DNA from 4 places in the Streptomyces sp. NPDC051662 genome. Region 2 is predicted to be linked to each of the others. Evidence: riboswitches for the same ligand, from Rfam matches in the RefSeq annotation. Region 2 holds a riboswitch; each other region holds the start of a gene.
The links. Region 2 has a riboswitch for cyclic di-AMP ahead of AB0M67_RS25055 (transglycosylase family protein). Riboswitches for the same ligand answer to the same signal wherever they lie in the genome.
Positions count from the first base shown of each region.

Region 1 (7,849 bases), on a different contig from region 2:
CGGATCCGCCGGTTCGTGCTCCCCCCGCTCGGGCTGGCCCTGGCGATGGGCCTGCACGCGCTGTGGAACGGATCGGGGGCGCTCTTCGGCCCGTACGGCTTCTATGTGGTGTACGGGGTGTTCATGGTCCCGGTCTTCGCGCTGCTGACCTGGCTGGTGATCTGGAGCCGCCAGCGCGAGCTGCGCACGGTCGGGTCCGAGCTGCCCGCGTACGCCGCGGCGGGGTGGCTGACCCCGGCCGCGCCGCTCGCGCTCTCCTCCATGCGGGCGCGCACGATGGCGCGTGACTTCGCGGGCCGTACGTATGGCCCGTCGGCGGCCAGATCGGTGCGGGAGTACGAGGCGTTCGCGACGTCCCTGGCGTTTCTGCGCCACCGGGCGCACCGCGGCGCGGTCGGCCCGGACTTCATCGAGCGCGAGCAGGAGCTGCTGCACCATCTGTGGCAGCGCAGGGAGATAGCCGGGCCCGCGCTGACCTATGCGGCGCGGGCCACGGGCCGGGTACGGGTGCCGCCGCCGTACGTCGACTACGACGGCTACAACCCGTACCGCCAATGACAGGACTGTCCGACGGAGCTGTCCGACAGGACTGTCCGACGGAGCTTCGGGCGGACGCGTCAGGCGGACGCCGCCGTCAGCTTCGCCAGCTCCTCCGGCGTCAGCTCAAAGTCGACCGCCGCCAGCAGCGCGGGCAGTTGCTCGGTCGAACGCGCGGACGCGAGCGGCGCGACCACGGTCGGCTGCGCCGCCAGCCAGGCCAGCGCGACGGTCGCGATCTCGGCGTCCCGTGCCCCGGCGATCCGGTCCAGCGCGGTCAGGACCTCCGCGCCCCGCTCGGACTCCAGATATTCGGCCACCCTGCCGGCCCGAGGACTGTCGACCGTGGTCCCCTGACGGTACTTGCCGGTGAGAAAGCCCGAGGCCAGCGCGGCGTACGGCACGACCGACAGGCCGTGACGCAGCACGGTGTCCAGGAGCTCGCCCTCGTACGTGTCCCGGGAGACCAGGTTGTAGTGCGGCTGAAGCGCCACATAGCGGGCGAGCCCTTCGAGCTCCGAGAAGACGAGCGAGGCGGCCAACCGCTCCGCGCCGATGTTGGAGGCACCGAGCGCACGGACCTTGCCGGCCTTCACCAGCTGGTCGAGGGTGGTCATGATCTCCTCGACCGGCACCTCGGGATCGTCGAAGTGCGTGTAGTAGAGGTCGATGTAGTCCGTACGGAGCCGGCGCAGCGACTCCTCGACCCCGGCCTTGATGGTGGCCGCCTTGAGGCCCTGGTACCGCGGGTGCGCGCCGACCTTGGTCGCGATCAGTACGTCGGAGCGATTGCCGCGCGAGGCCAGCCAGTTGCCGATGACGGTCTCGGATTCACCGCCCTCGTTGCCGGGCGCCCACGACGAATACATGTCGGCGGTGTCGATGAAGTTCCCGCCCGCGGCGGTGTACGCGTCGAGGACGGCGAAGGAGGCTGTCTCGTCGGCGGTCCAGCCGAAGACATTGCCGCCGAGGGCGAGCGGGAAGACCCGCAGATTGGAGGAGCCCAGTGGGCGCAGAGCGGTCATAGGAGGATGCAATCCCCGGAAGGGGGCGCCCTATTCCGCTCCGCGCCCTCATGTGGGCCGTATGGGGGAATACCGAGGGGCAATGCCCTCGGGGAGGGGTTACGGGTTGAGGCCCTTGCCGCGCAGCCAGCTCATCGGGTCCAGGCCCGCGCCGCCCGCCGTGTGAACTTCGAGGTGCAGATGGGCGCCGGTCACATTGCCGGTCGCGCCGACCCTGCCGATGACCTCGCCGGTGGTGACCTTCTGCCCGGCGCTGACGGAGATCGAGGACTGGTGGGCGTACCAGATCTCCGTGCCGTCATCGAGCTCCAGGACCGTGCGGTACCCGTACGAGCCCGACCAGCCGGCCGACTTGATCGTGCCGCTGTGCACGGCCTTGAGCGGGGTGCCCGTCGGCGCGGCGAAGTCCAGGCCGGTGTGCTGCCCGGAGGACCACAGGGAGCCGGACTGCCCGAAGGTCGAGGTGATCGTGTACGAGGAGGTGGGGATCGCGTAGCTGGCGGCCAGCTTGGCCAGCCGCTCCTTCTCCGCCTTGGCCCTGGCCTCCGCCTCGGCCTTCTTCTTCGCCTCTTCGATCTTCTTCTCGGCGTCGGTCTGCTGCTTCTTGGCCTCGGCCGCGGCCTGCTCGGCCGCCGCCGACTCCGCGGCGGCCTTCCGCGCCGCGTCGGCCCCGGTCTGCTGCGCCTCGGCCTGCTGGAGGATACGGGCGCGCAGCGCCTCTCCGGCGTCGGTGGCGCCCTGTTCGGTCTCGGCGGCCGTGAGCCCGGCGGTGGTGAGCGGGGCGGCGAGCACCTGGGATTCGGAGTCGTCCGAGGCGAGCGAGCCCATTCCCGGCAGCGAAGCGGCGTCCGGGAGCTTGTCCGTGATCGCGTCGGGCAGGGATATGGAGACCGCGGGCTTGTCCTGCGCGGTGGCGATGCCGCCCGCGCCGACGGCGGCGATGACGCCGACGCCGAGGACCGTGGAGCTACGGGCCAGTCCGCGCTGCTTGGCGACGCGGTGCCGGCCGCGTACGGGCCGTATGGACTCCTCGGTGGGATTCCATTCCCCCCACGCCCTGTCCGGCTCGCTGCCGAGGGTGCGGGTTTCGAAGACGGCTTCGGGGGCAGGCTTGTTGGACGCCACTGAGGCGTGCTCCTTTCCTTCCTTCTCGCCTACCGGGTTAGCTGACGGGTTCGGAGCAGGAAGGTCTCCTACGGGCGCTCCTGCCGCACAGGGCAGCAAAAGACACCCGATTCACCCCAATTGGTGGTTCCCCGGTTCCCTCGCGGGATTCGGCGCGTGCGCACGGTGCCATCTCTGACGACGGCTGGGACGACCGCGCTGCGTTATCGAACGTTAATAGAGACCCGGCCCTTATTCCAAGCTGTTCCGGGTGATCGTTAACGACTTCGCATCGGACGTACCGGGATGTAAGGGAATCTAATCGGGCGAGTTGACGGCCTGTCAGGGGGGCCTACATTTCTGACGGTGTGTCAAATGTTATGCGGAGGGATACCCCTCGATTACATACAGTGGCAAGGGCTCCCCGCCGGGCGATCCGGAGGACGGCTTCGACGGCGGGCGCGGCCCTCTCATGGCACCAAGGGCATGGTCCTGCGCCGCTCCGGCTCGCCCTCCGAGGGCCGACTGACCGCCAGCAGCGCCATGTCGTCCTGGCTCCCGCCGCCCGTGTGCCGCCGTACGTCGTCGATGAGCGCCTGAAGTATCTCGTCGGGCCCCTGGAAGACCCGTCCGGCGAGCCGTTCGCGCGGGACGTAGAAGACCCCATGGGCATCGCGCGCCTCGGTGAGCCCGTCCGTGTAGAAGAGCAGCGTCGCGCCCTCCGGATACATGGCCTGCTCCGCCCGGTCCGGCCACGCGGCCAGTTCGCTCATCCCGAGCGGCAGCGCGTGATCGCTCGGGGCGAGCATCCGCACCTCACCGTCTCCGCACATCAGCAGCGGCTCGGGGTGGCCCCGGTTGAGCAGCCGCACCACACCCTCCTCGTGCGGGATCTCGGCGAGCACGGCCGTGGTGAACCCCTCGAAGACATCGAGCCCGTCCCGCCGCGTCCCCTCACGTCTGAGCGCGCGCTCCAGCCGCTGCGCGACCCCCTCCAGCGAACTCTCCTGCTCGGCGGCCTCCCGGAACGACCCGATGACCACCGCCACCGCTTCGACCGCGTCAAGACCCTTCCCCCGTACGTCCCCGACCACCAGGCGCACCCCGTACGGCGTGTCCTGTACGGCGAAGAGGTCCCCGCCGATGAACGCGCCCTCCTGCGCCGCCTCGTACCGCGCGGCGATCCGCAGCCCCCCGATCCGCTCGGCCGGTCTTGGCAGCACCGCGCGCTGGGCGGTCTCGGCGATGATGCGGGCGGAGGCCAGCCGCTCACCGCTGCGCCGTACGACACCGTTGATGTACAGCGCCAGCAGGGAGACGACCAGCACCGTCAGCACTTCGCTGACCGACTCCACCTGGAACTGGGTGTCCGCGTGGATATGCAGCACCACCTCGGCGACCAACGAGGTGACGGCGATGGTGAGCGTGCCGACCAACGGGTAGAACGGGGCGGCGATCAGCGGAGCGGCGGCGAAGAGGGGGGACGCGGTGACCCGCGTCGGGGTCACCAGGTCGAAGATCACCCCGGCGATGATCACCAGCACGGGCAGCGCCCGCGCCAGCCTGCGTCCGGTACCGCCACGTCCGCCCGGATACCGGCCGCCGCCGCGCACGTTGTCGCCGGCCGCCCAGAAGCCCCTTCCGTCAGTGGCCAGGAGACCGGCGCCCTCGGCCGCCCGCCGGCCTCTGCCGCCGATGCTCTTTCCGAGCTTCCTCAGTCTCCACACCAGTGGTCTCCTGCCCGGTCCGCCGACTGCTGCGGACGGTGCCGCGCTCCACCCAGGCTGGCCGCTGCCCTCCCGGGCGGCGAATCGCCGTCGGCCGAGTGGGCTACGGCGAGCCGGCCCGCCGACCCCGCCGGTGCTCGGGCGCACCGGGGCCGACGGAACGGATCAGTCGGTCAGGTGGCGCTCGGCGTACACCTTCATGGCGTCCCGCACGAGCACAGCCGTACCTTCACCGTACTGGTCGTAGACGGCGGTGAAGCGCGCGTCATCGACATACATCGCCGTCACGCCGATGACATACGACCTGGTGGGCTCGGCCGTGGCGGAGAGCCAGTCGCAGTGACGCCGGGCGACGTCCTGCGCCTCGCCGCTGTCCGGCGCGAGCCCCGCCGCGGCCAGGCGCCCCCAGTCCCTGGCGATGCCCTGGTGCTGGTCCTTGAAGCCCTGCCGCTCCTCCTCGCTCAGCGACCGCCACCAGCGGTCGCCCTTCTGGTAGGCGTCCCGGCCCCACCGCCGGGTCACCTCCTCCTCGTACCGCGTGTGATCGAAACCGTCGAATACGTCCTCGGCCATGAGTTCCTCCCCTGTCTCCGTCTTGTGGAGAGTGGTCCGCACCGAGACGATCAGCCGCCCGATGCGCTCGCGTTCCCGCTCCAGCAGCTTCAGATGGCCGCGCAGGGCGGCGGCGGTGTCCTGCTGGCCGTCGAGGACCCGTGCGATCTCGGGCAGCCCGAGCCCCAGCTCCCGCAGCAGCAGAATCCGCTGGAGCCGGACCAGGGCGTCCTGTCCGTAGTAGCGATAGCCATTGCCGCCCGTACGGCTGGGCTCAAGCAGCCCCAGCTCGCCGTAGTGCCTGAGCGTGCGGCTCGTCGTGCCCGCTTTCTTCGCGATTTCCTGGATCGACCACTCCATGACTTTCACGGTAGAACTTGACGTTACGTAAAGGTCAAGCGCGGAAGCCGTACGTGGGGGCGGGCATGACGAAGGCCCGGATTCACCAGGAATCCGGGCCTTCGTTCTCTTCCAGTAGCGGGGACAGGATTTGAACCTGCGACCTCTGGGTTATGAGCCCAGCGAGCTACCGAGCTGCTCCACCCCGCGCCGTTGAATGCAACTCTACGCCATCCGGAGCAAGATCATCACCACGCGGCGCACCGACGGCCAGGACTGGTCCGCGAAGATCCGGCCTGAGCCGAACGAAAGGCCCTAGGCCGCCTCGACGACATCCGCGCGGACCGCGACGGCCCACTCCACCAGAAGTCGCTGGTAGCGCTCCTGCTCGGCGGGCGGCAGCGCGCCACCGGCCCGTGCCCACAGGGCACGGATCTCCGCGTTGACGACAGCGGCGGACCTGACAGCGCGTAACGAGTCGCCGTCACCGGAAGCGGGGGAAGAAGTGGACGAGGAAGCGAACATAGGAGCAAGGCTACGGCCAGCCACTGACGATCGGCAGAGCGTGTCCCCCTACGCTTACACCGGTGATTGAAACCATCGTGTTCGACGTCGGCGAGACCCTCGTCCGCGACGACCGCTACTGGGCGTCCTGGGCCGACTGGCTGGGCATTCCCCGACACACCATCTCCGCGCTCGTCGGCGCCGCCACCGTCCAGAACCGGGACAACGCCGACGCCCTCCGCCTCATCAAACCCGGCATGGACGTCGGCGAGGCGTACCGCGCCAGGGAGGCCGCCGGCCGCGGTGACCATCTCGACGAGTCCGATCTCTACCCCGATGTCCGGCCCGCGCTGGCGAGCATCAGGGCCCTCGGCGTCCGCGTCGTCCTCGCGGGCAACCAGACCGTCAGGACCGGGGAGCTGCTGCGCGGCCTCGATCTGCCCGTCGATCTCGTCGCCACCTCGGGCGAGTGGGGCGTCGAGAAGCCGTCGCAGGAGTTCTTCGCGCGCGTCATCGAGGCATCGGGGGCCGCGCCCGACCGGACGGTGTACGTGGGCGACCATCCCGCGTACGACCTGTTCCCCGCCCGGGAGGCGGGTCTGCGCGCCGCCCATCTGCGGCGCGGGCCGTGGGGCTATCTGTGGGCGGACGACCCGGAGGTGATCGAGGCGGCGGACTGGCGGGTCGACAATCTGACGCAGCTCGCCGTGATCGCGGCGGAGCAGCGGGAGCGAGCCGAGCCGGCCGAGCGAACCGAGAGGGCGGAACGGGCGGACCACCAGGGCTGACAGGGCTGAGAGCGCTGAGGGGGCTGACGGAACGGGGTGGGCGAAGGGCGACGGGGGCGCCGGGGGCGCCGGGGGGCGGCGCACCACGCCGGCTCACACCACGCTGTACTCGTGCGCGGGGCCGCCCTGCCACTCCACCCAGGCCGGGTCGTCCAGCAGTTCCCAGGCGTCCGGCAGCCCCGCCAGACGCAGGAATTCGATCAGATGGTCGTCGGAGTGGGCGAGCCCCATGATCCGCCCACGGACCGTGACCCGCCGCCCGCCTGTCCCTGACGCCCGGTGGACGACGATCGGTGCATCACTCATAGGCCCAAGAGTGCGTCGATCTCGCCCCATCCGCAGCATCTGGGACCCGGATCTTTTCGGCACGGGCTGTCGGCTGGATCACACCGGTCGTGCGGTCCTCCCACGACGTACACATCGACCGAGAATGTCTCGGCAAAGGGGGAAGATGTCCGCGCGGGGCGCCATGCCTGCCCGCTTACGCCTCGGCGAGCCGAATCGCGTATCGAATTCCCTGCAGTTCCCTCCTCGCCCGCGCCGAGAGTTCCCGGTCGTCGAGCAGCGCCGGCAGACACGCGCTGAGCGCGCTCCCCGCCGGGCCGCCGGGCCGCAGCAGATTCGGCCGGGCCGCCAGCAGCGCCCACAGGGTGTGGACATTGAGGTCGAAGAACCCGTGACGCGGTGTCAGCCCCCCTACGAGGTGACGCATCAGCTTGTCGCCCGGCCAGCGGCCCGGGGTACGGGCGGCGATGAAGTCGTCGGACAGCTGGATGTGCGGTGCCTCGCCGATCCAGTACGCCCAGTAGTTCAGATTGGCGGCCTCGCTCGCGTCGTCGTCGACGAGGGTGCTGTCGATGAAGTGGCGCATCCGGTCCCGGTCCCCCTGCCGGGCGGCGACGGCCGCCACCGAGCGGGAGTAGAGCCACACCGACAGCCAGTCGTCCGGCCGTTCGACGCGCTGCTGGCGGGCCAGCCAGCCGGGGGTGTCGGCCCGGTCGTCATAGCCGGCCAGATACAGGGCCTGGCGCCGCAGCAGGAAGCTCTCCGCCCCGCGGGCCCGCTCGGCGGTGCGCCGCATCTCCGAGAAGAAGCGGCGGCGGTCCACGGCCGCCAGCTCGGGGCCTTGGGGCACCGGCCCCCGCCGGGGACGCGGCGGCTCGGGCAGCGCGCTCAGATACGTGGGAGCGACCCCGTTCAGAGGCCAGGCGAGCACCTCGACCAGATCCCGCCGCATGACGCACGCGCCCAGCGGGTTGGCCTCGTACGAGAA
Region 1 is NZ_JBFAZD010000004.1:467,098-474,946, reverse strand. Features, by position in the region: gene AB0M67_RS09895 (PrsW family intramembrane metalloprotease) at 1-558, shown strand, start outside; gene AB0M67_RS09890 (aldo/keto reductase) at 618-1,562, opposite strand; gene AB0M67_RS09885 (M23 family metallopeptidase) at 1,662-2,687, opposite strand; cyclic di-AMP (ydaO/yuaA leader) riboswitch at 2,699-2,852, opposite strand; gene AB0M67_RS09880 (PP2C family protein-serine/threonine phosphatase) at 3,137-4,279, opposite strand; gene AB0M67_RS09875 (MerR family transcriptional regulator) at 4,559-5,305, opposite strand; tRNA gene AB0M67_RS09870 (tRNA-Met) at 5,421-5,494, opposite strand; gene AB0M67_RS09865 (hypothetical protein) at 5,600-5,809, opposite strand; gene AB0M67_RS09860 (HAD family hydrolase) at 5,875-6,576, shown strand; gene AB0M67_RS09855 (hypothetical protein) at 6,670-6,882, opposite strand; gene AB0M67_RS09850 (helix-turn-helix domain-containing protein) at 7,058-7,849, opposite strand, start outside.
Region 1: another riboswitch for cyclic di-AMP. It lies ahead of AB0M67_RS09885 (M23 family metallopeptidase); the one in region 2 lies ahead of AB0M67_RS25055 (transglycosylase family protein).

Region 2 (7,849 bases):
TTCGTGGACCCCGATACGGACCGGTTCGAGGCGTTCCGGTCGGCGGTGGCCGCGAGGGCGGGAAAGCGTCTGCCACGGGACTGAGCGGTGTGCCGGGACCCGCGCCACCCGCTCGCCCGCCACGCGCGCGCATCCCGATCCGCCCGTGAATCGTTGGTCGAACCAGTGGCCCAGACCACGTCCACTGCCTACCATCGATCTCTGCAAGGCCTTGTGCATCGCCGCACAATCACGCCGGGAGGCCCCCTTTGCACCGCCGTCGTCGCACCGCGCTCTCCGTCTCCGTCGCGCTTCTCGCCGCGGCCCCACTCCTCACCGCCTGCGGCAACGAAGCCCACCCCGGAGCGGCGGCCGTCGTCGGCGGGCAACGGATCGAGGTGTCCGCGCTCCAGGCCCAGGTACGGGACGTACGGGACGCGCAGCGGAGCGCGCCGGAGGCCGAGCAGCTGATCAAGAACACCGGGCAGCTCAGCCAGGCCAAGCTGAACAGCATGATCTTCGACCGGGTGCTGGAGAAGGCCGCCGACAACGCCGGGGTCACGATCAGCCGCAAGGAGATCCAGACCACCCGGCAGCAGGCCGCCGCCCAGTCCGGAGGTGAGGAGCAGTTCGCCGCGATGCTGCTCCAGCAGGGCGCTCTCTCCGCCGACCAGATCGAGTCGGCGATCCGCCGCGAGGTGCTGCTGACCAAGCTGGCCGTGGCGCTCGGCGCCAACACCACGACACCGCAGGGCCAGCAGACGGTCCTCGCCGAGCTGACGAAGACCTCCGAGAAGCTCGGTATCGACGTCAATCCGCGCTACGGCAGCTGGGACAACAAGCAGGTCAGGCTGGGCGAGGCCAAGACGCCGTGGATCACCCAGCTCACCAGCGAGGCGCCGGAGCAGGAGCAGCCGGCGGGCGCCTGATCCGTCGGCAGGGGAGAGCCGCCCGGCTTCGGCCCGCGAGCGGGGCGGCCGGCGGCCGGAGGTAGGTTCGAGAGGTGACAGACGAAGCTTCCGCCACCCCCGGCCGTATCGTCCTGCTGACCGCCAGCCACCGGGTCGCCCCCGGGCTGCTGTCCTGGCCCGCCTGGCAGCTGCTGCACTCCGCCGACGCGGTGGTGTGCGCCGACGCCGGCCATCCGCAGCTGCCCTATCTGCGCGAGGCGGGCGTCGCCGTCGAGCAGGCCGCGCCCACCGCGCGGGAGCTGGTCGACGCCTGCGCGGACGGCCGTACGGTCGTGGTCATCCCCTCCAGCGAGGGCGACGGGACCGACGCCCGGCTGACCGACGGCCTGGCGCGGCTGGCGGGCTCGGGCCGGGTCCGGATGCCCGACCTGGAGCTGCTGCCCGGCTCGTACGACCTGCCGGGCGCCCGGCTGCTCGACCTCGTCCAGGTCATGGACCGGATCCGCGTCGAGTGCCCGTGGTCATCGACCCGGACGCACCAGGGGCTCGCCAAGTACGCCATCGAGGAGGCGTACGAACTCGTCGAGGCGATCGAGGAGGGCGACGCCGACGAGCTGCGCGAGGAGCTGGGGGACGTACTGCTCCAGGTCGTCTTCCACGCCCGTATCGCGGAGGAGCGCTCCGCGGCGGAGGAGGGTGCGGACGACGAGGGACCGTTCTCCATCGACGACGTCGCCGGCACGATCGTGGAGAAGCTCATCCACCGCCACCCCCATGTCTTCGGCGACGAGACCGCCGAGACCCCCGAGGACGTCAAGACCCACTGGCTCCGGATGAAAGCGGTCGAGAAGCAGCGCGACTCGGTCACCGACGGAGTCCCCCTGGGCCAGCCCGGCCTGGCCCTCGCCGCGAAACTCGCGGGCCGCACCCGCACGGCCGGCCTCGACGTTCCGCTCCCGAAGGCCGAGGGCGTCGGCTACGAACTGCTGGCACTGGCGGTACGAGCGGAAGAGGCCGGCGTCGACCCGGAGGCGGCACTGCGCGCGGCGGCCCGCGTATACAGGGACGCGATCCGCACGGCCGAGGGCCACGCCGGATAGCCGTACGGCCGCCGCGGGCGGTACGGCGCCGCCGCCCGGCCCCTCCCGGCGGCCGGGCGGCGGCCGGGTGAAGGGGGCGGTTACTGCCGAGGGTTACTGTCGGGGGATGCACCACCAGCCCGCCGTCATATCCCCGGCCGCACCCGCTCCCGCGCTGTTCACCTGGGAGTTCGCCACCGATCCGTATCCCGCCTACGCCTGGCTGCGCGAGCACTCGCCCGTGCACAGGACCACGCTGCCCAGTGGCGTCGAGGCATGGCTCGTGACGCGGTACGTGGACGCCAGGCAGGCACTCGCCGACGCTCGGCTCTCCAAGAACCCCGCGCATCACGCCGAGCCCGCGCACGCCAAGGGGAAGACGGGCATACCCGGCGAGCGCAAGGCGGAGCTGATGACACATCTGCTCAATATCGATCCGCCCGACCACACCCGGCTGCGCCGGCTCGTGTCCAAGGCGTTCACGCCCCGCCGCGTGGCCGAATTCGCGCCGCAAGTGCAGGAGTTGACCGACCGGCTCATCGACGGCTTCGCCGCGAAGGGTGAGGCGGACCTGATCCATGACTTCGCGTTCCCGCTCCCCATCTACGCGATCTGCGATCTGCTCGGGGTGCCGCGCGAGGACCAGGACGACTTCCGCGACTGGGCGGGCATGATGCTGCGACATTCGAAACCGGGGCACGCGGGCGGCCCGCGGGGCGGAGTCGGGCGCGCCGTCAAGAAGATACGGGGCTATCTCGCCGACCTCATCCACCGCAAGAGGGCCGACCCCGGCGACGATCTGATCTCCGGACTCATCCGGGCCGGCGACCACGGGGAACATCTCACCGAGAACGAGGCCGCGGCGATGGCCTTCATCATCCTGTTCGCCGGTTTCGAGACGACCGTGAACCTCATCGGCAACGGCATGTTCGCGCTGCTGCGCCACCCCGAGCAGCGTGCGCTGCTCCAGCGCTCGCTCGGAGCGGGGGAGACCGGCCTGCTCGCGACGGGGGTCGAGGAACTGCTCCGGTACGACGGTCCCGTGGAGCTGGCCACCTGGCGGTACGCGACCGAGCCACTGACGCTCGGCGGACAGCGGATCGCGGCGGGTGATCCGGTCCTGGTCGTCCTCGCCGCCGCCGACCGTGACCCCGAGCGCTTCACGGATCCGGACACGCTCGACCTCTCCCGGCGTGACAATCAGCACCTCGGATACGGACACGGCATCCACTACTGCCTCGGCGCACCGCTCGCCCGGGTGGAGGGGCAGACCGCGCTCGGCACCCTGCTGACCCGGCTGCCCGACGTGCGGCTTGCGGGAGATCCTGCCGATTTGCGCTGGCGCGGAGGGCTCATCATGCGTGGATTGCGCACGCTTCCGGTGCAGTTCACGCCATTGTCCGACTGAAGCTTTTCTGACGGTCCGTCAAGACTGTGACTTTGACGTGATCTCCGCTGCATCGACTTGTGACAGGAGTTCGAGTACCGCTACGTTCTCGAAAACTCAGCCGCCACACGCACCAGTCGAAACATCAGTCACACGGAAGGCAATCACATGCGCTCCGGGAACGGCCGACACCGTCGACCTCGCCAGGCCCCCGCTCTGATCGTCGCGGCAGGGGTGACCGGCTCGGCGATCGCCATTCCGCTGCTCGGTGCCACCGGTGCCAGTGCGGCGGACGCCTCCACCTGGGACCGTGTCGCCGATTGCGAGAGCGGCGGCATGTGGAGCGCGGACCTCCGCAACGGCTACTACGGCGGACTCCAGATCTCCCAGGAGACCTGGGACGACTTCGGCGGCGCGGAGTACGCGGCCAGCGCCGACCTCGCGAGCCGCTCGCAGCAGATCGCGATAGCCGAGAAGATCCTCGACGCGCAGGGGCCGCGGGCATGGGCCAGTTGCGCCGCGGTCGCCGGGCTGACGGCGGGCAGCGCCGCGCCGGGCGTGGATCCCGGTACGGCGCCGGAGGCCGCGCCGGAGACGACTCCCGGGGCGCAACCTGAGACGAAGCCCGGGACGGCTCCTGAGACGGCTCCTGAATCGTCAGGGAAGACCGGGGGCGCCTCTCCCTCGGACGCCTCCTCGGCCACACCGGACACCCCCGCCTCCGGCGGTACGGGGGAGCCCGCTCCCGCCGAGTCCTCCGGCTCCGCCGGGTCCGGTGAGGGCGCCGCCAAGGGCAAGCACCGCGGCGATGCCGCCCCGGATGACTCCGTACCGGGCAATTCGGGCGAAGGGCGTGAATCCGGCCGTCATGCCTCGCGCGGTGACGGATCGACACGTAACGCCGACGGTACGGCGGATGGCGCGACGGACGGTGCGACCGGCGGTGCGGCCGACGGCGCGACGGGCGAAACGGAAGGCGCGGACGCGGCGGATGGTGAGTACACGGTCCGGGCGGGCGACTGCCTTTGGCTCATCGCCGACGAGCGCGAGGTGCCCGGCGGATGGTCCGCGATCTATGAGGCGAACAAGGAGACTGTCGGCGCCGACCCCGATCTGATCCTGCCTGGCCAGACCCTTGATCTCGGCGTGAAGTAGCGGCAGTTAGAGACCCTATGTCCACTTCTGCGAAAGTGAGACAAGGGTCTCTTCGCCGCAACTGGGGCCTTTTGCTCGGGCGGTTGGGTCGTTTCGTCTCTCACCTGCGTAAATGGGTTCATCCAAGGGGGAGGTAAGGGCGATTTTTCCTTGATGTTCTCCTTTGAACAATGGGCGGACCTGTGATTACGGTCTGAACCGCTCGCACCGCGGGCCCCGTCGACCGTCACGCCGAATCCTGCCGTCGGTCGGGGGGAGTAACCGACGCGTCAAGCGCCGTAGGCAGGAGCGGGGGACCCAAGGTTCGTGCCGGGCTCCGGCCGTCGAGAGACGGCCGAGGACCGGCTTGGGGTGAAGTCGTGTGCGACAGAGCACACGGCCGGGCAACTCACTTGGCCCGAACCCGACAGCTGACCTCGTAGGCGTCGGTGAGGGAGATGTTCCATGCTGCTGCGTTCCAGCAAGGGCAAGCACCGCCGCCCGTCGAAGGCCGTCCGCTATGCCACGCTCGCCGGGGTCACCGGTGCCGCCGTCGCCGCCCCGCTGATCGGTGCGACCTCGGCCTCCGCCGCGACCGCCGCCGAGTGGGACAAGGTCGCGCAGTGCGAGTCCGGAGGCAACTGGTCGATCAACACGGCCAACGGCTTCTACGGCGGCCTTCAGTTCACGCCGTCCACCTGGGCCGCCTACGGCGGTACCGCGTACGCCGCCCGCGCCGACCAGGCCAGCAAGTCCCAGCAGATAGCCGTCGCCGAGAAGGTCCTCGCCGGCCAGGGCAAGGGCGCGTGGCCGAACTGCGGCGTGGGCCTGTCCAGGGCCGCGTACGACGGTGGCTCCGCCACTCAGAGCACCCAGCCCGCCCAGCCCGCCCAGAAGCAGTCGCAGCCGACCCAGCGGCAGGCCCCCAAGCAGCAGCAGGCGCAGCCGAAGCAGCAGGAGACCGCGCGCGGCGCGGCCCAGCCGGCCTCGCGCGGCGAGAGCCGTCCCGCCACGATCAAGAAGGGTGACGGCGAGTACAAGGTCAAGTCCGGCGACTCCCTCTCCAAGATTGCCAAGGCCGAGGACGTCGAGGGCGGCTGGCAGAAGCTGTTCGACCTGAACAAGGACATCGTCAGCGACGCCGACGTGATCTACCCGGGCCAGCAGCTCCACCTGAGCTGAGGGCCTCTGCGGGCCACGGCTCCCCTCTGAGCCCCTGAGCCCCTGAGCTGACCCACCCGGCCTCGTCCGGGCCGCACCGGAGACCGTCCCCACCCGAGACCGCCCCGGCCGGGCGCGTATTCCCCCGTACGCGCCGGGCCGGGGTTCCGGCTGTGGCCCGCCTTCCGGCGGCCATGGCCCCGGCGTGGGGGAATCGGGCCTCATTTCGTCTTAGGTGGCGGGCACCGGCCGACCGATCACCCCGCGCCGGATAGTCTCGTGTCGCAAGGCCAATGAGACCCTGCACTCCAAGCGTCACATCCCAGAAGGAGATGCTCGTGCCGTCCATCGACGTCGTCGTAGCCCGGGAAATCCTCGACTCCCGAGGCAACCCCACGGTCGAGGTCGAGGTCGGCCTCGACGACGGCAGCACGGGTCGTGCTGCTGTCCCCTCCGGTGCCTCCACCGGTGCGTTCGAGGCCCTTGAGCTCCGCGACGGTGACCAGAACCGCTACCAGGGCAAGGGTGTCGAGAAGGCCGTCCTCGCCGTCATCGAGCAGATCGGCCCGGAGCTGGTCGGGTACGACGCCACCGAGCAGCGCCTGATCGACCAGGCGATGTTCGACCTGGACGCCACCCCGGACAAGTCGTCGCTCGGCGCCAACGCCATCCTCGGCGTCTCCCTCGCCGTCGCGCACGCCGCCTCCGAGGCCTCGGACCTCCCGCTCTTCCGCTACCTCGGCGGCCCGAACGCGCACCTGCTGCCCGTTCCGATGATGAACATCCTGAACGGCGGCTCGCACGCCGACTCCAACGTGGACATCCAGGAGTTCATGATCGCCCCGATCGGCGCGGAGTCCTTCTCCGAGGCCCTGCGCTGGGGCGCCGAGGTCTACCACACCCTCAAGAAGGTCCTGAAGCAGAAGGGCCTGTCCACCGGTCTCGGCGACGAGGGCGGCTTCGCGCCGAACCTGGAGTCCAACCGCGCCGCGCTCGACCTCATCCTCGAAGCGATCAAGGAGGCCGGTTACGTCCCCGGCCGCGACATCGCGCTCGCGCTCGACGTCGCCGCGTCCGAGTTCTACAAGGACGGCTCGTACGAGTTCGAGGGCAAGTCGCGCTCGGCCGCCGAGATGACCGAGTACTACGAGGAGCTCGTCGCCTCGTACCCGCTCGTCTCCATCGAGGACCCGCTCTTCGAGGACGACTGGGCCGGCTGGAAGGTCCTCACGGACAAGCTCGGCACCAAGGTCCAGATCGTCGGCGACGACCTGTTCGTCACCAACCCCGAGCGCCTCGCCCGCGGCATCGAGGAGGGCTCGGCCAACGCTCTGCTCGTCAAGGTCAACCAGATCGGTTCGCTGACCGAGACCCTGGACGCCGTCGAGCTGGCCCAGCGCAACGGCTTCAAGTGCATGATGTCCCACCGCTCCGGTGAGACCGAGGACGTCACCATCGCCGACCTCGCCGTCGCCACCAACTGCGGCCAGATCAAGACCGGCGCCCCGGCCCGCTCCGAGCGCGTCGCCAAGTACAACCAGCTGCTGCGCATCGAGGAGATCCTCGACGACGCGGCGGTGTACGCGGGCCGCAGCGCGTTCCCGCGGTTTCGCTCCGCGAACCATTAAGAGGATGCGCTCCGCGAACAATTAATAGGATGCGTTCTTCCTGATCCTGTCGGTACGAGGGCGAGGGGCGGCTCCGCCCGTCGTCCGTACGTCCCCGGTCGCGGTCCCGTACCGTGTCCGGGGACGTACGTACAACAGGGGACGTAAAAGGGGAGGCGAGCCATGGCCGGGAACCGGGACCGGTTCTCCACCGCGACCAGGCTGCGACTGCTCGGCGAGCAGACGGCCGCCCGGGTCTACCGCTCGCAGAACCGCAGGCAGGACCGCCGCTCCCGGCTCACCGGCCGGGCCGCTTTCCTCGCCCTGGTCGTGTGCACACTGGTGGTGGCGCTCGCGTATCCGATGCGGCAGTACGTGTCGCAGCGGAACGAGATCGCCGACCAGGAGCGGCTGACCCGCGAGGCGAAGCTACGGGTCGAGGAGTTGCGCGACGAGAAGGCGCGGCTCCAGGACGACGCGTATATCCAGCGGCTGGCCCGGGAGCATCTGCATTACGTGATGCCGGGGGAGACCGGCTACACCGTGATCGACCCGGAGGTGCGCGAGCAGCGCCGCGAGGAGCGGGGGGCG
Region 2 is NZ_JBFAZD010000015.1:195,931-203,779, forward strand. Features, by position in the region: gene AB0M67_RS25030 (hypothetical protein) at 1-84, shown strand, start outside; gene AB0M67_RS25035 (SurA N-terminal domain-containing protein) at 249-908, shown strand; gene AB0M67_RS25040 (nucleoside triphosphate pyrophosphohydrolase) at 983-1,990, shown strand; gene AB0M67_RS25045 (cytochrome P450) at 2,097-3,377, shown strand; gene AB0M67_RS25050 (transglycosylase family protein) at 3,525-4,511, shown strand; cyclic di-AMP (ydaO/yuaA leader) riboswitch at 4,776-4,951, shown strand; gene AB0M67_RS25055 (transglycosylase family protein) at 4,956-5,672, shown strand; gene eno (phosphopyruvate hydratase) at 5,984-7,279, shown strand; gene AB0M67_RS25065 (septum formation initiator family protein) at 7,442-7,849, shown strand, end outside.

Region 3 (7,849 bases), on a different contig from region 2:
AGTGGAACTGGCGCGGCTTCCAGAACTACACGGATCTGCTCGGCGGCAGCCCGACGTACTGGCCGATCGTGAAGAAGGCCGCGGTCAACACCCTGTGGGTCGTCATCGCGGTCCCCCTGCTCACGGTGCTCGTCGCGTTCCCCCTCGCCCTCGTACTGAACCAGGTCAAGCGCTTCCAGGGCGTCCTGCGCTCCGTCTACTTCGTGCCGTACGTGACGACCGGGATCGCCGTCTACTTCGCCTGGAACTACATCCTGGAGCCCAACGGCGCCATCAACCTGCTGCTGAAGTCCGTCGGCCTCGGCTCGCTCCAGCAGCCGCAGGGCTGGCTCGGCAACCCGGACACCGCCCTCGCCACAATGATCGTCGTCATGGTCTGGTCGGCCGTGCCGGTGGCGATGCTGCTCTATCTGACCGGGCTCCAGTCGCTGGACAGCTCCCTGCTGGAGGCCGCGCAGATCGACGGCGCCGGCTGGCTGCGCTCCACCACGATGGTCGTTTGGCCGCTCATGAAGCCCATCACCGTCGTCGTGCTGCTGCTCAATGTGCGCGACTCCCTCCAGGGCTTCCAGTCCTTCCTGATCATGACCAACGGCGGTCCGGGCGACTCCACGAGCGTCCTGGGTCTTGAGACCTATCGGCTCGCCTTCCTCTCCGAGCTGTCCCCGACGCTGGGTCTCGCCAGTGCCCTGGGCTGGCTCCTGTTCCTGGCGGCCCTCGTCGTCGCCTTCATCAACCAGCGGGTGATGAGGAGGATGGGATGAGCGGCGAAACCCTCTCCCCACCGCGACGGGCGGGCATCCGCGCCCAGGACCGGACCGTGCCGCGCACCGGCGGGCGCAGGCCCGTCGGCAGAACCGTCGTCCGTACCGTCGTCGGGATCGTGCTCGCCGGCTACGCGGCGGTCAGTGTCTATCCGTTCCTGTGGATGGTCTCGGCGGCCTTCAAGACCAACAAGGAGGTGCAGGAGGGCGGTCATCTCATACCGCACGACCCGACCTTCCGTACCTTCGCCGACACCTGGAACAAGCTCGACTTCTTCGACTACTTCCTCAACAGCGTCAAGGTCACCGTCCTGACGACCGTGCTGGTCGTGGTGGTCTACTCGGCCGCCTCCTACGCCTTCTCCGTGCTGGCGTTCCCCGGCAAGAAGTGGCTGTACCGGCTGTTCCTGGTGCTGCTCTTCGTCCCCGGTGTGGTGACGCTGCTGCCGATCGTGCTGCTGGAGAGCAAGCTCGACATCCTCGGCACCCACTGGGGCCTGATCCTGCCGTTCGTCAACGGCAGCGCCCCACTGGCGATCCTGATGCTGACCAACGCCTTCAGCTCGGTGCCGGGGGAGCTGCGCGAGGCGGCGCGCATGGACGGTGCGGGTGAGCTGCGGATCTTCAGCCGGATCTATCTGCCGCTGGCCCGGCCCGCGGTCATCACCATCGCGCTGCTCACGGCCATTCCGACCTGGAACGAGTACCAGCTCACCCGGATCTCGCTGAACGACCCGCACACGTACACACTGCCGATCGCGCTCCAGGCGATGCAGTCGCAGAGTGTCGTGCAGTACAACTCGCTGATGGCGGCGGCTCTGATCATGGTGGTCCCGGTGATCGTCCTGTTCCTGTGCGCCCAGCGCTATTTCGTCAACGGATTGATGGGAGCGGTCAAGGGATGAGCGGGCGGACGGTACGGAACAGCCCCCGGACGGTACTGGTGACCGGGGCGGCCGGCGGGATCGGCCGGGCCGTCGTGGCGGATCTCATCGGCGCGGGCTTCCGCGTCGTGGGCGCCGACCTGGAGCGGGGCGACGGCGAGGACGGCTGCGTCCGGTTCGTCACCGGCGATCTGAGCGAGGCGAGGACGGTTACGGAGTGCTTCGCCGCGACCCGGGAGGCGGCGGGGGAGGACGGTGTGTTCGCCGGGGTCGTCCATCTCGCGGCGTACCCGGCGCCCGGCATCGTGTCGGAGGACGAGACCCTGCGCGTCAACGTCCTCGCCGCCTATCTGGTGTTCCAGGAGGCCGGCCGCCTCGGTGTGCCGCGCGTCGTCGGCGCCTCCAGCGCGTCGGCCGTCGGCATCGCGTGGGCCGACCGGGATCTGCACCCGGTATATGTCCCCGTCGACGAGGACCACCCCGATCTCACCGTCGACTCCTATGGCCTGTCCAAGGTCATGTCGGAGAAGGCCGCGGAGTTCACGACCCGGCGCCACGGCACGGTCACCGTCATGCTGCGGTTCCCGTTCGTCGGCGCGGGCGCCCGGCTGCGGGAGCGGCTGGCCGAGGTGCACGGCGACCCCGCGTCCAACCGCCGGGAACTGTGGGGGTGGCTGCACACCCCGGACGCCGCCCGAGCCGTACGGGCCGCCCTGACGGCGGACCTCACCGGCCACCATGTCGTCAATGTGGCCGCGCCCGACAGCGCCGCCCTGGAGCCCACCCGGGAACTGCTGGCGGCGTACCACCCCACCAGCGAGATCCGGGGCGCGCTGGACGGTCACGCGTCGCTGTTCGACACCACCCGCAGCCGCGCACTCCTCGGGTTCACCGCGGCGGGGCGGGAGGAGATCGCGGAGACGGACTGAGCTTCGCGCCGCCGCCCGTGAAGCGGGCGATCAGGCGCCGGGTCACCGACGGGTGGTGGCGCTGCCGGAGGGCAACTCCGGCAGCGCCACCACCCGTCTCACGTTTCCGCCGCGAACTTCCTTTTACTGAAAGGGCAGTCGTCGCATTCGATCAGCTCTTCGGTGAAAGGCCGCCACAGAACTGCCACATGACCCGTGGTCGGGTTCGTATGTGAGAGTGAGTCAGAAACGCGCTCGCGGCTCCGCCAGTAATGGCGCCGAGTGGTACGACGGGTGGATCAATGGCCGCGAGAAGCGGCCCGCCAGGGCCCTTGTGGGGGTCGGTCGACAGGTCGGATCCGATACCGCGCACCGCGCCTTTATGGGCGATTTATCTCCGTTCTCCCTGAAGTCCATTTCTGTATCGTTCGCACGGCTTTCCGCTCTCTGTGCACGGTTGTGACCTGGACATTTCCGTCATGCGCGTGATGTGTGTCACGTAAGTACCCGGCTGTCGGCCCGCCCCCTCGTCCATTTCGCGTACGGGGAAGGCGAGTTGAGTTCCCCGGTATCGGGCCGATAACGAGATCATTTCTGGCCGGATTCATGAATTGGATTCCGTTGTGAATTCAGGGCTTGTTTCGCCCGGGCGTCCTCGCTTACGTTCTCGTCACTCCGGATGGAACGCCGAATCCTGCCGCCGTCCGGAAACACACACCCACCCACGCCCGGCAGGAGCGGGGGACCCAGGTAAGTCGCCGATCCGTACTCCGGACCGGCTTGGGGTCAAGCCGCATTCACCATGCGGCCGGGCATCTCCAGCCCGAACCCGACAGCTCACCTCGCAGGCGCAGGAGAGGAATTCGTCATGGCCTCAAAGGCTAAGCACCGTCGTCCCAAGAACAGCCCCGTTGCCAGAGGTCTCGTCACCGCGGGCACGGGCGGTGCCGTACTCGCCTTCCCCTTGCTGGCCGCCACCACCGCCGAGGCTGCCCCGGCGCACACCGCCGCCACCGCCGAGGTGACCCTGACTCCGGCCGCCGTCGTCCAGACGGACACCCCGACGACCTACTCCGTCGTCTGGGGCGACTCGCTCTCCAAGATCGCGGACGAGTACTCGCTGAGCGGCGGATGGCAGCAGCTCTACGAGGACAACCGCGATGTCATCGGCGGCGACCCGTGCTTGATCCACCCCGGTCTCACACTGACGCTGGGAACGGAGTCCGCGTCGGAGGCCCCGGCCGACTCCACAGCCGACTCCACCACTGACACCACCGCCGCCGACGAGGCTGCCGCGCCGGCCGCCGAGGAGAGCGCCGACGCGAGCGCCTCGGCCGATACGGGCGCCGCGGCCACCGCGACCGCCACGACGACCTACGCCGACAACCTCGACGGCTGGATCCGGGAGTCGCTGGACGTCATGGCGGCGCAGGGCATCCCCGGCTCGTACGACGGCATCCTCCGCAACATCATGCGCGAGTCCTCGGGCAACCCGTGGGCCATCAACAACTGGGACTCCAACGCCGCCGCCGGCACCCCGTCCAAGGGGCTCCTCCAGGTCATCGACCCCACGTTCGAGGCCTACCACGTGCCCGGTACGTCGACGGACAGCTACGACCCGGTCGCCAACATCACCGCCGCGTCCAACTACGCGGCCGACCGGTACGGTTCGATCGACAACGTGAACGGCCCCTACTGACAGGCCCTCACACCGCTCACGGCAGGCCGGACCGCCCTCGGGGCCGGTCCGGCCCTGCCGCGTTCCGGGCTTCTTCTCCCCCCCCCGGCTCCCGCGTACCCCGAGGTCAGGCGCGCCGGGCGCGCAGCTCCCGTACCCCCGCCGCCGCCAGGACGAGCGCCGTCGCCCCCAGGGACCAGAGCAACTGCGGGCGCGCCTCTTCATTCGTCAGCATCAGACCGAAGACGACCGCCATCGCGGCGAGTGTGGCCCAGGTCAGCCCCGGGAAGAGCCACATCCTCAGCACCAGTCGCTCCGGTGCCTCCCTCTCGATACGCCCGCGCAGCCGCAACTGCGACACGGCGATCAGGGCCCAGACGAAGAGGAGCACCGCGCCGACCGCGTTGAGCATGTACAGGAAGACCGAGTCGGGCCATTTCAGATTGAGCAGCACCGAGACGAAGCCGAACGCCACGGACGCGAGGACCGCCCGCCGGGGCACACCACCGTCGCTCACCTTCAGCAGGGACCTCGGCGCCTCGCCCCGCTCGGCCAGCGAGAAGACCATCCGGGATGATCCGTAGAGGTTGGCGTTGAGCGCCGACAGCAGGGCCACGAACACCACGATGTTCATGATCTGCCCGGCGGACGGCACGCCGATCGCGTCGAGGACGGTGACATAGGGGCTCAGCCCCGCCTGCTGTGCCGTCCAGGGCAGTACCGTCACGATGACCAGCATCGATCCGACGTAGAAGAACAGGATCCGGAAGACCGCGCTGCGTACCGCCCGGGACACCGAGCGCACCGGGTCGTCGGACTCGGCCGCCGCGATCGTGACGACCTCCAGACCGCCGAAGGCGAAGACGACGGCGAGCACCCCGGAGATGACGCCCTGCCAGCCGTTCGGCAGGAAGCCGTCCTGTCCCGCGAGATGGGTGAGGCCGACGGGATCGGTGTCGGGCAGCAGACCGAAGACGGCCAGCAGCCCGAGGGCCAGGAACGTGACGATCGCGAACACCTTCAGGGCCGCGAACCAGAACTCGAACTCGCCGAAGTTCTTCACGGCGGCGAGGTTCGTACCGGTGAAGAACACCATGAAGAGCAGCACCCACGCCCACTGCGGCACCGACGGGAGCCAGCCGTTCGCGATCCGCGCCGCGCCCGTCGCCTCCACCGCGAGGACGACGACCAGCAGGAACCAGTACAGCCAGCCCGCGCTGAACCCCGCCCACCGGCCGAGCGCCCGCTCGGCGTACACGGAGAACGAACCCGACGCCGGCATCGCGGCCGACATCTCGCCCAGCATCCGCATCACGCACATCGCGAGCGCGCCCGCGATCAGATACGAGACGACGATCCCGGGCCCGGCCATCGCGATGCCGGCCCCCGATCCGACGAAGAGCCCGGCGCCGATGACCCCGCCGAGCCCGAGCATGGTCAGATGGCGCTGCTTGAGCCCACCGGCGAGCGGTATGTGAGCTGTGGCCGTGTAGGCATCTGTCCCGTTATCTCTGCCTATGTCGGCGTTTGTCCGATCGGGCGCTGTCCGGGGTGAGATGTCGGGCGGGTTCTGGTCGTGCATGAGCGGTCAGGCTGCCTTCGGGGCTTGTGGGGGGATCTGCGGCATCCCGCAGTCTCCCCGGACCACGCACCCCCAGGCAAAACGAGCCGGTCTCGACAGAGCGACGGAGCGACGGAAAGGTCAGCGCACGCGGCCGACCGCGGCGTAGATCCCGCTGTCGTAGCCGCCGCTCTCCTCCTCCGTCGGCGCGTCTGTGTCCCGGTACCAGTGCGGGGCCGTGACCAGTCCCGGCTCGGCGAGGTCCATGCCCTCGAAGAACCGCGCCACGCCCTCACGGGTACGGAAGCCCAGCGTGATGCCACCCCGCTTGTACTGCGCGACCACCTGTTCCACGAGGTCGGGGTAGAGATCGGACGCCGCGTGCGAGAGCACCAGATAGCTGCCGGGGGGAAGGGCTTCCACCAGGGTGCCGACGATGTCGTACGGCTTCTCGTCCTCCGGGATGAAGTGCATCAGGGCGATGAGGGAGAGCGCGATCGGGCGGCTGAAATCCAGGAAGCCCTGGGCGTGCTCCAGGATCGCCCGCGGTTCGCGGACATCCGCCTGGATGTAGTCGGTGGCGCCTTCCGGCGTGCTGATCAGGAGGGCCTCGGCATGCCGCAGGACGATGGGGTCGTTGTCGGTGTAGACGACCCGGGCCTTGGGGTTGATCCGCTGGACGATCTGGTGCAGGTTCGGCTCGGTCGGGATACCGGTGCCTATGTCGAGGAACTGGTCGATCCCGCTGAGCGCCAGCCAGGCGGTCGCGCGGCGCATGAAGGCGCGGTTCTGCCGCGCGGCGGCACTCGCCTCGACCGGCAGCTTCGCCCCCACCGCCTGGTCGACGGCGTAGTTGTCCTTGCCGCCGAGGAGATAGTCGTAGACACGTGCCGGATGGGGCTTGCTCGTGTCGATCTGGGGCTTGGGCATCTCGGCCGTCATTGACGCTCCCATGAGTGGAGGCGGGGAAAGAACCTGGTGAAGGAGATCGCATCGCCGATGCCCCCGTATCAGGTGATCCGGGTGGGGCGAGTGGTAACAGCGTATGCGATGGGGGGAGTTGTTGTTCGAATGAGGTGCGTATATGCGAGTGGCCGGATGTCACGGGCCGGCGGCCGGACGCGAGCCGGGCTGGGCTCGCACAGGATTCTCGTCCATACTTCCGGACGTGGAGCAGCGCATAGACTCGAATATCTGGCCCGAGCGTGCCGTGGGGAAAGACCCGGCGTACGTTCCCGGCCTCATGGTCCCCCGCCCCGCGGGCACAGCGGGGACGGACCCGGAGCAGGCGGAGACCGAGGAGCGCACGCCCGAAGGCGGCGCCCCCTCGGACGCCCTACCGGAGGCCGTTCCCGACAGGCCCGCCCTCGACGCGAACAGCACCACCACCGACCGGGCCGAATCGGCCGAGGACGCTTCCGCCGGGGAGGACGCCCCCACGGACGACGCCTCCGCCGAGGACGGCCCTGTCTTCGAGGCCACCGACCGCCGTGGCGCGATCACCGCGGACAGCAAGGGCGTCCGGTTCCGGCTGGACGACCAGGAGGCCGACTTCTGGTGGAGCGAGATCGGCGCGGTCGAGATCAAGACCCCTCGCTTCGGGCGCCGGTTCACCGTCACGGTGCATATGTCGGAGCGCCGCTGGTTCGACGCCGAGGTCGAGGCCGACACCAGGAACCGCCTCAAGGAATGGACGGAAGAGCTCGACGCCGTCCTGGACGCCTACTTCGAGGAATCCTGAGCGGCCGATCCGGTCCCGGCCGATCCGCCGGCCGGGACCACGAGGCCCGGCCGGCGGCGGAGCGCCGACGGCTGAGCGGTGGACCGCCGTCGGCCGTACGCCGTCCCTGACCGCATCCCGACGACGCCTCAACTGGCCCGGAACGGCTACCGGCTGAGGGTGTATCCGCCGCGCGAGGACAGTCCGCGCGATCAGCCGCTCTTCGTGAGCACCCGGTTCCCGAATCGCGCCCGGCGCCCGTCCGACGCGCCCTCCTGGCGGCGCTCCCGCTCACTCTCACGCACCCGCGCGAGCAGCAGCGCCGGGTCGGGGT
Region 3 is NZ_JBFAZD010000031.1:59,449-67,297, forward strand. Features, by position in the region: gene AB0M67_RS34905 (sugar ABC transporter permease) at 1-764, shown strand, start outside; gene AB0M67_RS34910 (carbohydrate ABC transporter permease) at 761-1,669, shown strand; gene AB0M67_RS34915 (NAD(P)-dependent oxidoreductase) at 1,666-2,577, shown strand; cyclic di-AMP (ydaO/yuaA leader) riboswitch at 3,266-3,420, shown strand; gene AB0M67_RS34920 (transglycosylase SLT domain-containing protein) at 3,425-4,255, shown strand; gene AB0M67_RS34925 (amino acid permease) at 4,362-5,669, opposite strand; gene AB0M67_RS34930 (SAM-dependent methyltransferase) at 5,937-6,737, opposite strand; gene AB0M67_RS34935 (hypothetical protein) at 6,964-7,536, shown strand; gene AB0M67_RS34940 (ScbR family autoregulator-binding transcription factor) at 7,728-7,849, opposite strand, start outside.
Region 3: another riboswitch for cyclic di-AMP. It lies ahead of AB0M67_RS34920 (transglycosylase SLT domain-containing protein); the one in region 2 lies ahead of AB0M67_RS25055 (transglycosylase family protein).

Region 4 (7,849 bases), on a different contig from region 2:
TCCCCGTCACGGTGTGATGGACGACGGCGGCCTTGATCGAGGGCTGGGTCTTGTACCCGGGATCGGCCAGCGCCTCGTCCGCGCCCCAGTCCTTCCGCAGCTTGATGTCCGGCTGTCCGGTCCGCGCGGACCGCGGCTGGTTGTCCGGGGAAGAGGCGGCCGGGCTCTGGGCCGGGTCGATGAACGACAGCCGCAGGTCCTGCGGCAGGCTGCCCTTCGGGGAGGTGAAGCGGACCTCCACCCCGTCCGCGTCGTCCGTGTAGAAGGCGGGCGCGCCGGCCCGCTTCGCCTCCTCGGCCACGCCCTCGTCAAGCTCCAGGGGAACCTCCCGCCACGACTCCCAGGCCCCGTCGCGGTGGATCCGCGTCTCCGCGGTCAGCCCCTCGTCGACGGCGGATCCCTTCTTCCAGCTGAGGCCGATCGAGGAGAAGCTCTCCCCGGTGATCTCCCCGGTGGAGAACACCTTCCCGGCCCCTGATCCCGCCTTCGCCGACAGGACGCCGGAGGGCTTGCCAACGTTGTCGGTGAGCGTGGTGTCCTCGACCTGAGAGGAATCCGCCGCCGTCGCCTCAAGCGCCGTCGCCGCGGTGCTGGTTCCCGCGACGGCGAGGGGCGTCGTCAGTGACACCACCCCGAGAGCTATCGCGGGGATCGATGTACGAAATCGCATGAACTTCCCTATGTCGTACCCATGCCTCAAGCCGCAGCACGAGGAGACACGACGTGGTGACCGATCGATGTCGCGCCGGGCTCGCACGCCTGAGGGCCTCGGTTCATCGCGCGGAGGAGCCCCGGCCGACAGGCCGTCAGCTCTGCTCTGCGCACGTTGTACATGAGGTCAGACGCACGCTCCGCGCAGGCAGTTCTTGATGTGGCGGAACTTTCTGGGACCGGCGCTCCCCAACGGCCCGCACTTCGGTTTCGGAGCGAGCTGTCGCAGACGGCGAGTTGACGACACAGATCGCCGGGAATCCGACAGGTCCCCAGCGGCCCTACTCCGCTCGCCGGCTGTCAGGCGGGGCGGATGCTTCCGTAGATCGGCATGTAGTAGATCGACTCCTCGCGAACGTTCGCGCCCGGCTTGGGGGCGTGGATCATCATGCCGTCGCCGATATAGATCCCGACATGGCTGATGTCGTCGTAGAAGAAGACCAGGTCACCGGGGAGCAGATCGTCGGTCGCGACGCGCGTGCCGGCCTTCACCTGTTCCCAGGTGGTGCGCGGCAGCTCCACGCCCGCCTCCTTCCAGGCGGCCTGGGTCAGGCCCGAGCAGTCGTACGAGCTGGGGCCCGTGGCGCCCCAGACGTACGGCTTGCCTATCTGGGCGCGGGCGAAGGAGAGGACCTTGGCGGCCTTGGTGGCGTAGCTGCCGTCGGAGGCTCCGGTGCCGCCGCTTGTGCCGCTGCCTGCGCCTGTTCCTGTGCCCGTTCCCGTTCCGGTGCCGGTGTCCGTGCCTGAGCCTGTGCCGCTCTGGCCCGAGCCCGTCCCCGTGCCGGTCGACGGGGTCCTGGCCTGCTGTTCCTTGCGCTTGCGCTCGGCCTCCGTCTTCGCGCGGGCCTCCAGTTTGGCCCGCGCCTCCGCCTTGCGGCGGGCCTCCTCTTCCTTCTTGCGCTCCAGCGCGGCCAGCCGCGCCTTCTCCTCCGTGGTCAGCTTCGACAGCAGCGCACGCGCCGCGCCGAGCTTCTGCTGCACGCCCTGCTTGCTGGTACGCAGCGCGGCCTGCGAGGCGGTGAGCGACTCCAGGTCCTTCGACGCCCGCGCCCGCTGCTTCGCGGCGGCGGCCTGCTGTGTCTGGTAGTCGGTGAGGACACCGCGCTGACGCTCCGTCAGCCGGTCCGTCACCTGCTTCTGCTCGAAGAACGCCTGCGGGCTGTCCGCGAAGAGCAGGGCGGCGGTCGGGGTGACCGCGCCTTCCCGGTACTGCGCGGCTGCGAACGAGCCGAGCGTACGCCGGGCCTCATTCAGCTTGTCCGCGCGCTTGGCGACCTCGTCGAGCACGCGGTCGACCGCGCGCTTCTGCTTCTGCGTGGCCTCTTTCGCCCTGTTGTACTTCTGTGTCTCACTGCCGGCCTGGCGGTACAGATCGTCGACCTTCTTCTGTACCTCCTCCATGGACGGCTTCGGCTCGACGGGCGCGGCGCTCGCGCTCTGCGCCGAGAGCAACGTGACCGAGGCGAGCGCGGCTGTCGTGAGCCCGACAGCGGGAGAGGCGGTACGTACTCCGCTGAGACTGCGCGGCTTGCGATGCGACGCCAAGGTCTGCATCTCCTTCCGTGGACCGCCTACCGGGTTAGCTGTCGGGTTCGGGCGGAACGGAAGGTTGCCCTACGGGCCTTGAGCGAAAGGCCCGATTCACCCCGGTTGTGCACTGTGGGTCCCCGGTTTCGAACTTCCTTGGGGAAAGTCCGAATTCGGCGTGGGCCGCCCGCTTGGCGTGGGTCGCCGTTGGGGGTACGGGCTGCCTGATCGAGCACGCTAGCCAAAGTGTGGTGCTGGTGTGAAGGTCGATGGCCGATATGCCCGATACATTTTCGTGACCATTTGCGCGTGCGATGTGTGAAACGGGTCGGCGACGCTTTTCCGCCACGATGAGTGACCGGGGCGCCGCCCGTGGTGATGGCGAGGCGAGTGACCGTACGGGTGGGGCATGCCGGGGAATTCTGGAGCCGGGCGCGGTGTGTCAGTAGGGCGGCCTAGGTCCTGTCTGGCAAATAGCGCCGTCCGCCCGAAGGGTGGGGCTCGCGGCGTCTGGTGCGTGCGATCGCAAGGCGGAGGGTCTCCCCTGTACTGGACGTACTGGGGTGATCCCGACAACGCGGCGAGCGTGCGTGCCAGGCGTCGCGAGCCAGGCGGGATTTGTCAGACAGGGCCTAGACTCGGAGAGCGATGAGCAGCCTCTTTGACGACAGTTTCCTGGCGGACCTCCAGCCCTCCGGCGACGAGCATCCACCGCCGCCCGAGGACGACACCGAGCACGCACCGGAGCAGGTGCCCGACGACCTCTTCCAGGGGGCCTATGACATGCCTCCCACGCGGGACCAGTACCACCGCGACGGCGCCCCGCGCACGGTCGTGGACCCCGCCGCGCTGCTCGAAGGGCTGAACGAGGAGCAGCGCGCGGCCGTCGTGCACACCGGCACGCCGCTGCTCATCGTGGCCGGGGCCGGGTCGGGCAAGACCCGGGTGCTGACCCACCGGATCGCGTATCTGCTGGGCAGCCGCGGCGCCCATCCCGGTCAGATACTGGCGATCACCTTCACGAACAAGGCCGCGGGCGAGATGAAGGAGCGCGTCGGCCAGCTCGTCGGCCCGCGCGCCAACGCCATGTGGGTCATGACGTTCCACAGCGCCTGCGTACGGATCCTGCGGCGCGAGTCGAAGAGGCTCGGGTTCACCTCGTCGTTCTCCATCTACGACGCCGCCGACTCCAAGCGTCTGATGGCCCTGGTCTGCCGTGATCTGGACCTCGACCCCAAGCGCTACCCGCCCAAGTCCTTCAGCGCCAAGATCTCGAATCTGAAGAACGAGCTGATCGACGAGGAGACCTTCGCCGACCAGGCCACCGACGGCTTCGAGAAGATGCTCGCCGAGGCCTACCGGATGTACCAGGCGCGGCTGCGCGAGGCCAACGCGCTGGACTTCGACGACATCATCATGACCACCGTCCATCTGCTCCAGGCGTTCCCCGATGTCGCCGAGCACTACCGGCGGCGCTTCCGGCATGTCCTGGTGGACGAGTACCAGGACACCAACCACGCGCAGTACACCCTCGTACGCGAGCTGGTGGGCCCCTCCGGCGAGGAGCACGACCCGGCGGAGCTGTGTGTCGTCGGAGACGCCGACCAGTCGATCTACGCCTTCCGGGGCGCCACGATCCGTAACATCCTCCAGTTCGAGGAGGACTACCCGGACGCGACGACCATTTTGCTGGAGCAGAACTACCGCTCCACGCAGACGATTCTGAGCGCCGCCAACGCGGTCATCGAGCGGAACGAGAGCCGCCGCCCGAAGAATCTGTGGACGAAGGCCGGCGCGGGCGCCCAGATCACCGGCTATGTCGCGGACACGGAGCACGACGAGGCGCAGTTCGTCGCCGACGAGATCGACCGGCTGACGGACGCGGGCGAGGCCAAGGCGGGCGATGTCGCGGTCTTCTACCGTACGAACGCGCAGTCCCGTGTCTTCGAGGAGATCTTCATCCGGGTCGGCCTGCCGTACAAGGTCGTCGGCGGAGTGCGCTTCTACGAGCGCAAGGAGGTCCGCGATGTGCTGGCCTATCTGCGTGTTCTGGCCAACCCGGAGGACAATGTCCCGCTGCGCCGGATCCTCAATGTGCCCAAGCGCGGTATCGGGGACCGCGCCGAGGCGATGATCGACGCGCTCGCGCTGCGCGAGAAGATCACCTTCCCGCAGGCGCTGCGGCGGGTGGACGAGGCGTACGGAATGGCCGCCCGTTCGGCCAACGCCGTCAAGCGGTTCAACACGCTGATGGAGGAGTTGCGTACGGTCGTCGAGTCGGGCGCCGGGCCCGCGACGATCCTGGAGGCCGTGCTCGAACGGACCGGCTATCTCGCCGAGTTGCAGGCGTCGACCGATCCGCAGGACGAGACGCGTATCGAGAACCTTCAGGAACTGGCCGCGGTGGCGCTGGAGTTCGAGCAGGAGCGCGGCCAGGCTGCCGCGGAGGCGACGGACGGCGACGCGGCGGGCGAGGGCACGACGGGCGGCGAGGGTGCGGCTGGCGCCGCTGGTGCCGCCGGGACCGCCGCCGCGACCGGTACGACCGGTACGCTCGCCGAATTCCTGGAGAAGGTGGCGCTCGTCGCCGACTCCGACCAGATCCCCGACGAGGACGAGGACGGCTCCGGTGTCATCACGCTGATGACGCTGCACACCGCCAAGGGCCTTGAATTCCCTGTCGTGTTCCTGTCGGGCATGGAGGACGGCGTCTTCCCGCATATGCGCGCCCTCGGCCAGACGAAGGAGCTGGAGGAGGAGCGGCGGCTCGCGTACGTGGGCATCACCCGCGCCCGCGAGCGTCTTTACCTGACCCGGTCGTCGATGCGGAGCGCGTGGGGCCAGCCCTCGTACAACCCGCCGTCGAGGTTCCTGGAGGAGATCCCGGGACACCATCTGGAGTGGAAGCGGACCGGCGCGCAGATCCCGGCGGGGCCCACCTCCGGGGTCACGTCCTCGCTGTCGTCGTCCTTGTCGGCCGCCTCGCGGTCGAGGTCGGGCGGCGGCCCCTCGGGCTTCGCCACGCGGCGCACCACCGAGAAGCCGGTGATCGCGCTGGCGGTCGGGGACCGCGTCACACACGACCAGTTCGGCCTCGGCACGGTCATGGCGGTGACGGGTGCGGGCGCGGACACACAGGCGACGGTCGACTTCGGGGACACGAAGCCCAAGCGGCTGCTGCTGCGGTACGCGCCCGTCGAGAAGCTGTAGGGGCCGGCCCGGGCCGGGCGTGCGCCGGGGCTCGGCGTGCGCCGGGCGCGGGCCTTACCCGGCGATGCCGAGCGCGCCGGGCCGCGCTTACGTCGGGTCGACGCCGTGGCTGCGGAGCCAGGCCAGCGGGTCGATCGCGGCGCCACCGCCGGGCCGTACCTCGAAGTGCAGGTGCGGTCCGGTGGAGTTGCCCGAGTTCCCCGAATACGCGATCACATCGCCGGCCTTGACCGAACCGGAGCGGATCTTCGTGGTGCTGAGATGGCAGTACCAGGTCTCGGTGCCATCGGGCGAGGTCACGATGGCCATGTTGCCGTAGGCGCTGTTGTACTGCGTGCGTACGGTGCCGTCCGTCGCGGCCATCACCGGCGTACCGTACGACACGGGGAAGTCGATCCCGGTGTGCATGGACATCCAGTTGACCCCGGCCTGGCCGTAGTACGCGCTGAGTCCGTGCTGCGAGACGGGGAGGACGAACTTGGGGCGCTCGGCCTCCTTGCGGGCCGCCTCCGCCTCGCGCTTCTTCTTCTCCGCTTCCTGCCGCGCCTGGAGGTCGATGCGCTCCTGCGTACGGCTGGCCCGGTCACCGAAGTCACGGGCGTCCGCGTTGAGCGCGGCGAGTTGGGTGTCCAGCTTGTTGTTGGCGGCCACGGGCTTCACGGAGCCGGGATCGGCGGCCGCGGCGGTCGTGGTCTTGTCGGCCTGGGGCTCCTCGCCCGCGCCGAGGCCACCGACGGAGGCGGCGGCGACACCGGCGACGCCCATCACACAGGCGGAGGGGACGGCGACGGTGAGGAGCGCGGAGCGCTTGGCGGGGCTACGGCGCCGGCTCCGCCCGCCGGACGAGCCGCCGCCGGGACGGCGTTCGCCGCGGGGAGGGAGGCTGACGGCGGGGGTGGTCATCGTCGCCGCCATGTGCAGCGATTCGGCCTCGGGCGCGGAGTCCGCTTCCGAATCGCCTTCGTGCCCGGCCTTTTCGGCCTCGGTGTGGGCGTCGCTCTCCGTGCCGGTCTCGGCTTCGTAGCCGGGCTCCGCGTCGAAGGCGTGTTCAGGCTCCGGTCCCGGAGCGCCGTATTCGGCGCCGGGGGAGAGGTCGTACTGCTCGTACGAGCCGGTGCCGCCGTCCTGCTGGGGGTACTGCTCCCGCGCGGCGTCGTACGAGGCATCGGCCGCCGTACCGGAGGAGTTCCAGGCGGTCGCGTCGTACGCGCCGGTGTCGAACGCGGGCGCCGCCGCCCACTGCGTGGTCGCTTCGTACCCGAACTGCGCCGCCTCGAACTGCGCGGTCTCGAACTGTGCGTCCGCGAATTGTGCGGCGGGGTCGAACGGTGCCGCCGCGGTGTGCTCCGAGACGCCGTAACCGAACTGCGTGGAACCGAACTGCGTGGAATCGAATTGCGTCGAGTCGAACTGCGTGGAGTCGAACTGGCCTGTCCCGCCGGTCCCGTTCAGCTGCTCGGCCTGATGCGCGTGGTTCGGCTGGTTCGCGTGGTTCGCCTGGTTCCAGGCGTCGGCGTCCCACTGGCCCGTGACATCCGGCTCCGCCGACTGGTCCGGGATGCCCGGGGTCTGCTGATAACCGTTGTCGGGCGCGGTGGTGACGGTGGCCCACTGACCGCTGGTGTCGTACTGCGGTGTGGCGTACGCGTCGTAGCCGGTCGTCTGATGGGCGCCGGTCTGCCACTGAGTGCTGTCGTACTGGCCGGTGGAGGCCTGGGGGTTCTCGTAACCTCCCGAGCCGTCCGGCAGGGTGCCGAAGAGCGGGTCGGTCTCGAAGCTGCCGGTCTGGTAGCCGTCATATGCGGCGTACCCGGCGTGGGCGTGCTGGTCGTTCACCAACTTCTCTCTCGCCTCGGCAGCAGAACCAGGGTTTCCTCCGGGAGCCTGCCAGATGGACAGGGCCCCTGAGTGAAAGCAGTGGCCGCGACTGTACCCGGCGGTATAGGACGGCGACAATCTTCGGCAGGTTTTGCGTTCCGTTGAAACGGGCATTCGGCCGTGTTTCGGCGGACGACGGGCGCAGACTTGGCCCTACGTTCGAAATTTGTTCGAGAAGGGAGCGGGAATTCGAGGGGCGATTTCGAGGGAGCCCCGCTCGTCAGGCGACAGAAGTCACGCGTCAGAAGTCACGCGTCAGGCGGCGGAGTCCAGGCCGGATTCGCCTATGTGCCCGGGAGATTCGAGCGCGTGCCGGATGCCGGCCGCGACTCCGGGGTGCACCGTCATGGCGAGATGTCCCACTCCGCTCACCAGCACGTTCTCCGCGAGCAGATCGGGGTGCGTGATACGCGCGGTGAGGGCCGGCGCCATCAACTGGTCGAGATCGCTCCAGAAGCTCACGAACCGCGTACGGCAGCCGGGCGCGGGCAGCCGCAGCTCCTCGATCAGGTCAGAACCGGGC
Region 4 is NZ_JBFAZD010000023.1:62,148-69,996, reverse strand. Features, by position in the region: gene AB0M67_RS30865 (N-acetylmuramoyl-L-alanine amidase) at 1-670, opposite strand, end outside; gene AB0M67_RS30860 (NlpC/P60 family protein) at 1,012-2,256, opposite strand; cyclic di-AMP (ydaO/yuaA leader) riboswitch at 2,264-2,427, opposite strand; gene AB0M67_RS30855 (ATP-dependent DNA helicase) at 2,887-5,448, shown strand; gene AB0M67_RS30850 (peptidoglycan DD-metalloendopeptidase family protein) at 5,536-7,284, opposite strand; gene AB0M67_RS30845 (alpha/beta fold hydrolase) at 7,582-7,849, opposite strand, start outside.
Region 4: another riboswitch for cyclic di-AMP. It lies ahead of AB0M67_RS30860 (NlpC/P60 family protein); the one in region 2 lies ahead of AB0M67_RS25055 (transglycosylase family protein).